2 regions of the Stenotrophomonas sp. STEN018 genome follow, and region 2 is predicted to be linked to the other one. Evidence: predicted binding sites of a transcription regulator. Region 2 holds the regulator's gene; the other holds the start of a gene.
What was found. The regulator FliA, encoded in region 2, starts transcription of late flagellar genes. The targets are predictions, from matches to a motif close to TAAAGTTTNNCNNNCNNNGGCCGATAA.
Positions count from the first base shown of each region.

Region 1 (3,205 bases), on a different contig from region 2:
AGGCTCAGCACGTTCTGGGTAGAGCTGTTGGCCTGCGACAGCATTGCGGTACCTGCCTGCTGCAGGATCTGGTTGCGGGTCAGTTCGGCGGTTTCCTTGGCATAGTCAGCGTCGCGGATGCGGCTACGCGAAGCGGACAGGTTTTCCGAGGTGGTCGACAGGTTGGAGATGGTGGAGCTGAAGCGGTTCTGGATCGCACCCATGTCGGCGCGCGAGCTGTTGACCGCGGTCAGTGCCTTGTCGACGATTTCCAGAGCCTTCTGCGAACCAGCGAAGTTCGAGATATCCAGCTTGCTGGCATTCTTGGCATCGCTGACATTGGTGGCGGTCTGCACGGTGAACGCGGTGCCGGCCGTCAGGCCGCCGCCGCTGATGGTGCCCAGGCTCATGGCTGAGGTGAACTGGTTGCCCTTGACCGACTGCAGCGTGATCGCGCCGTTGGAGTCGTCGATCTTGGCGTAGACACCGGTCTGGTCCATCTTGTCGTTGATGGCCGAAGCGATCTTCTTGTTGACCGACAGGGTCGATTCGCCGGCTTCGAACTTGACGGTATCGATGTTGACGGTCTTTGCAGTTGCGCCGGCGCCGGTGCCAGTTACAGCGATGGAGATGCCACTGACGTTACCGGCGGCGGTGGCAGCAGTGCCGGAAGCGATGACGTTGACGGCCGTGGTGTCGACGGCGAAGTTCATCGTGCCTAGACTGGTGGTCTTTGCATCGACGATGCTGTTGATGCCGATGGTCTGGCCCGAGTCAGCGCCGACCTGGAACAGGGCGCCGGAGAAGCTGCCGTCCAGCAGCTTGGTGCCGTTGAAGTTGGTCTGGTTGGAGACGCGGTCGATTTCCTTCAGCAGCTGGTTGACTTCCGAGTTCAGCGCTTCGCGGTCGGTCGAGGAGTTGGTAGCGTTGGACGACTGCACAGCCAGCTCGCGGATACGCTGCAGGTTGTTGCCGATTTCGACCATCGCGCCTTCAGCGGTCTGGGCCAGCGAGATGCCGTCGTTGGCGTTGCGGGTTGCAACGTCCAGGCCGCGGATCTGGGTGGTGAAGCGCTCGGAGATGGCCAGGCCGGCGGCGTCGTCCTTGGCACTGTTGATGCGCAGGCCCGAGGACAGGCGCTGGATCGAGGTGGCCAGGCTGGAGCCGCTCGTGTTCAGGTTGCGCTGAGCATTGAGCGACATGATGTTGGTGTTGATGACTTGTGCCATGATTTCGGATTCCTTTTTGTCGTTTGATCCGGCAGCTCAACCTGACCGGTACTGAGTGCAGTGGGAGTTGCCGTAGGGGCCGCAGTACCGCTGCTGATATCAATAACGGCAGCACCCAGCCGCCCTTTAGGGCTTGCGTAAGATCTGTTTGACAAAAATTGCCGCCCATCGCCGGGAGCGCTCGGAATCTGGCTGTGGGAGCAGCGTAAGCCGCGAAGCTGACAGCGTTCGCGGCCAAGCCGATGTGGGATCTGATGATTCCTGGGCCTCGCGGCGTAAGCCGCCGCCACATGCATCGATGAAACAAGCCATGAAAGCAAAAACCCCGGCATGCCGGGGTTTTTGTTTGCGCACGTGGAGCCGGCTTACTTCAGCAGGCTGAGCACGTTCTGCGGCACCTGGTTGGCCTGGGCTAGCATGGCCGTACCGGCCTGCTGCAGGATCTGGGTGCGGGTCATTTCGGCGGTTTCCTTGGCGTAGTCCGCATCGCGGATACGGCTGCGGGAGGCCGAGAGATTCTCCGAGGTGGTCGCCAGGTTGGCGATGGTGGAGGTGAAGCGGTTCTGGATCGCACCCATTTCCGCACGCGAGCTGCTGACCGAGGTCAGTGCCTTGTCGACGATCTCGATGGCGCGCTGTGAGCCGGCGAAGTTGGAGACGTCCAGATCTTCCATGTGACGGATGCCACCGCCGTTGGCGGCGACACCGGCAGCTGCGGTGGCTGCGCCTAGGTCAGCGGCCAGCGACACGGTGATACCGGTGCCACCCGCCAAGGTCCCATTGGTGACGCCGCCGAAGTCCTGGCCGGCCTTTACCGAGGTTAGCTTGAGCGCGCCGCCCTCAACCGTTGCGTACATGCCGGTTTGGTCGAGCTTGTTGTTGAAGGCTTGCGCGACCTTCTTCTGCACGGCGGCAGCGTCGTCGCCGACGTCGATCTTGATATCGTCAAGCTTGATCTGGGTAGCAGCGGCAGCGCCGGCCGGAGTAACGCTGACGGTAATGCCGCTGATCGAACCTGAGGCCGTCGCTGCGGTGCCGCCAATGCCGGTGCCGCTGACGTTGTCGGCAAAGCCTGCCTTGCCCAGCGTATCGATATTGGCATCGACGATGGCATTGATGCCGATGGTCTGGCCGGAGTTGGCGCCCACCTGGAACAACGCGCCGGTGAAGCTGCCGTCGAGCAGCTTGGTGCCATTGAAGCCAGTCTGGTTGGCAACGCGGTCGATTTCCGACAGCAGCTGGGCGACTTCGGCGTTCAGCGCTTCACGATCGGTGGCGGAGTTGGTGGCGTTGGACGACTGCACCGCCAGTTCGCGGATACGCTGCAGATTGTTGCCGATCTCGACCATCGCGCCTTCAGCGGTCTGGGCCAGCGAGATGCCATCATTGGCGTTGCGTACGGCAACATCCAGGCCGCGGATCTGGGTACTGAAGCGCTCGGAGATCGCCAGGCCAGCAGCATCGTCCTTGGCGCTGTTGATGCGCAGGCCCGAGGACAGACGCTGGATGGACGTCGCCAGGCTGCTGCCGCTGGTGTTCAAGTTGCGCTGAGCGTTCAGCGACATGATGTTGGTGTTGATGACTTGTGCCATGGGACTTCTCCGTTGTGTTCGGTGACGTGGTGCGTATGAGGAGGCGTTGTGTATTGGAATTTCGGAATCAGCGGATCATGTTGAACAGCGACATCGACTGCATCTGGGTGAAGATGGTCTGTGCCGCCTGCAGGGCCGCGCCTTCGAGCTGGTACTGCCCGATGGCCTCGGCGTAGTTGAGGTCGCGCAACTGCGAGAGGGAACTTTTCAAGGTGATGCTGTTGGCTTCGCGCAGCGAAGCTGCATCGTCGATTGATTTGAGCTGTGCGCCACCAGCGGCGCGCGCATCAATCAAACTGCCAGATGCCTGCGCGACATCGCGGATACTTGCCTGCAGTGCGTTCTGTTGTGCGGTACGTCCGGCTTCGGTGGAGGTATCCATCTGCAGCGTCTGCACCAGCTGAT
Region 1 is NZ_JBRREK010000037.1:31,500-34,704, forward strand. Features, by position in the region: gene ACVOMB_RS14495 (flagellin) at 1-1,208, opposite strand, end outside; gene ACVOMB_RS14500 (flagellin) at 1,574-2,800, opposite strand; gene flgL (flagellar hook-associated protein FlgL) at 2,868-3,205, opposite strand, start outside.
Region 1: ACVOMB_RS14495 (flagellin) is a predicted target of FliA. The motif match lies at 1,311-1,337, and genes of this name have one in related genera.

Region 2 (3,205 bases):
TACGGTTTTGGTCGCCAGCTCGGCATCGCCGTGCACGAGGCCAATAGCGGCACCGACCTCAACCAGCTGCTGCAGAAGCTTGCCGACTACAAGCTGGTGCTGATCGACACCGCCGGCCTGGGCCAGCGCGACCGCGCCCTCACCGCCCAGCTGCAGTGGCTGCGTGCCGCCGGCCAGATCCGCACCCTGCTGGTGCTGCCGGCCAACACCGCCTTCCAGGACATGGACGAAGTAGTCCGCCGCTTCAGCGCCGCCAACCCGCAGGGCGTGGTGCTGACCAAGCTGGACGAGACCGGTCGCTTCGGTTCGGCCCTGTCGGTGGCGGTCGATCATCGTCTGCCGATCACCTGGGTGACCGACGGCCAGGACGTTCCTGAGGACCTTTATCGGGCCTCCGCCGCAAATCTCGTACTTCGCCTTGAAGATTTGCGCCGCGCGGCCGATATGCCCTGCAACACGGAGTTGAACAATGCAGTCGCGTGAGTACGCCAAGCTGACCAACACCTTCCCCCTGTCGGCTACCCGGCACGAACCGGCAGGCCCGGTACGCACCATCGCGGTGACCGGCGGCAAGGGCGGTGTAGGTAAAACCAATGTCTCGGCCAATCTGGCCGTGGCACTGGCAGGCATGGGCAAACGTACCCTGCTGCTGGATGCCGATCTGGGCCTGGCCAACATCGACGTGGTGCTGGGCCTGCAGCCCAAGCACACCCTGGCCGACCTGGTTGCCGGGCGCGCCACCTTGGAAGAAGTGATCATGGAAGGCCCGAACGGCGTGCTGGTAGTGCCGGCCGCCTCGGGCCGTCGGCACATGGCCGAACTGCAGCCGGCCGAACACGTCGGCCTGGTCAATGTGTTCTCCGAGCTGGAGCGCGAGCTCGATGTGATGATCATCGACACCGCCGCCGGCATCACCGACAGCGTGCTGACCTTCTGCCAGGCCGCCCAGGACACCGTGGTAGTGGTCTGCGACGAGCCGGCCTCGATCACCGACGCCTATGCGCTGATCAAGGTGCTCTCGCGCGAGCGCGGCGTGGACCGCATCCAAGTGGTGGCCAACATGGTCCGCGACCCCAACGAAGGCCGCGCCCTGTACGAAAAACTGGTGCGGGTCTGCGAGAAGTTCCTGATCGATGTCTCGCTGAACTACCTGGGCTGCGTGCCGCAGGACGACTGGCTGCGGCTGTCGGTGCAGCGCCAGCAGCCGGTGGTCAAGCTCTATCCTTCCGCGCCAGCCTCGCTGGCGATCAACGAAATCGCCCGTCGCACCGCGCGCTGGCAAGCCCCAACCGCCCCGCGCGGCGGCGTTGAGTTCTTCCTGGAACGCATCATCCAGCAGAAGGTGAAGGCATGAACAATGCAGCCGCCCAATACCGTGAAGTCCAGCGCAACGCGGCCAATGACTGCATCGCCCGCCACGCCGACCTGGTCCGCCGCATCGCCCACCATCTGGCCGCGCGCCTGCCCGCCAGCGTCGAGGTCGATGATCTGATCCAGGCCGGGATGATGGGTTTGATCGAGGCCTCACGCAGCTATGACGCTGAGCAGGGTGCCTCGTTCGAAACCTATGCGTCGATCCGCATCCGCGGCTCGATGATCGACGAAATCCGCCGCGGTGATTGGGTACCGCGTTCGGTGCACCGCCGCGCCCGCGACGCTGCTGCCACCATCCGCAGGCTTGAGCAGAGCACCGGCCGCTCGGCCAGCGCCAGCGAAGTGGCCGAAGCGATGGAACTGCCGCTGCCCGAATACATGCGTCTGGTCGAAGACGCCTCACGCGGCCAGGTGCTGAGCCTGGAATCGCGGATCGAAGACCAGGGCGAGCTGGACACCCCGACCACCGGCGGTCCCAACCCGCAGCAGGTGCTGGAGCGCAGCCAGTTCGGCGCCGAGTTGGGCAAGGCCATCGGCCAACTGCCCGAGCGCGAGCAGCTGGTGCTGTCGCTGTACTACGAGCAGGAATTGAACCTGAAAGAAATTGGCGCGGTATTGGGCGTAAGCGAATCCCGCGTCTGTCAGATTCACGGCCAGGCCACGCTGCGTCTGCGTGGCCGACTGAAGATTTTCGAGGCGGCCGACGCCGGGCTCGAAGAACCATGAAGAGGAAAGTCTTTTGAACAAGAACATGCGCATCCTGATCGTTGACGACTTCTCGACGATGCGCCGCATCGTCAAGAACCTGCTCGGCGATCTGGGCTTCACCAATACCGCCGAAGCCGAGGACGGGCATGCCGCGCTGTCGATGCTGCAGAGTCAGCCGTTCGATTTCGTCGTCACCGACTGGAACATGCCAGTGATGACCGGCATCGAGCTGCTCAAGGCCATCCGCAACGATGCCAAGCTCAAGACCTTGCCGGTACTGATGGTCACCGCCGAGGCCAAGCGCGAGCAGATCATCGAGGCCGCACAGAGCGGCGTGAACGGCTACATCATCAAGCCGTTCACCGCGCAGACGCTGGAAGAAAAGCTCGGCAAGATCTTCGAACGCCTGGCAGCGAGCGCCTGATGAACCAGCTCGGGGAAGCATTGAGCGACAAATCGGCCCTGGTGCAGCGCCTGCAGGACGCACTGGCAGCATTGGAAAGCGGCGACGAAGCCGGTTGGCGCCGGGAAATCGACGCGCTGGCCGCCCTGCGCGCGCAGCCGATGATGTCCGGCCTGGGCCGGCTCGCACGCGAACTGGGCCAGGCACTGGGCGAACTGCCCAGCGTGCCCAGCGAAGCCGGCGAGCTGGATGATGCCTGCGCGCGTCTGGACCATGTGGTGCAGATGACCGAGCAGGCCACCCATCGCACGCTGGATCTGGCCGAAGAATGCCGCGCGCTGACCGAACGCCTGCGTGCGGACGGGCTGAATGCCGAACAGGGCGAAATCCTCGAGCGCATCCGCCACAACCTCACCGAAGTAGCGCTGACCCAGAGCTACCAGGACCTGACCGGGCAGATCATCCGCCGCGTGGTCGGCATCGTCCGGCGCGTGCATGAAGGTTTCGGTGCGCTTGGCCTGCCGCCACCGGAAGAAGATGCACGCAACCAGGGCCTGGCTGGCCCGGCCGTCAATGGCCTGGACCGCCACGCCGTGTCGCAGGTGGACGCAGACGATCTGCTCTCGGACCTGGGGCTGTAAGTCATGAGTGCTTTTGCCGACGACATCGCCGCCGACTTCATCCTCGAAGCGCAGGAGATCCTGGATCGCCTCGGCGAGC
Region 2 is NZ_JBRREK010000017.1:75,271-78,475, reverse strand. Features, by position in the region: gene flhF (flagellar biosynthesis GTPase FlhF) at 1-483, shown strand, start outside; gene ACVOMB_RS08835 (MinD/ParA family ATP-binding protein) at 470-1,354, shown strand; gene ACVOMB_RS08830 (RNA polymerase sigma factor FliA) at 1,351-2,100, shown strand; gene cheY (chemotaxis response regulator CheY) at 2,114-2,506, shown strand; gene ACVOMB_RS08820 (protein phosphatase CheZ) at 2,506-3,126, shown strand; gene ACVOMB_RS08815 (chemotaxis protein CheA) at 3,130-3,205, shown strand, end outside.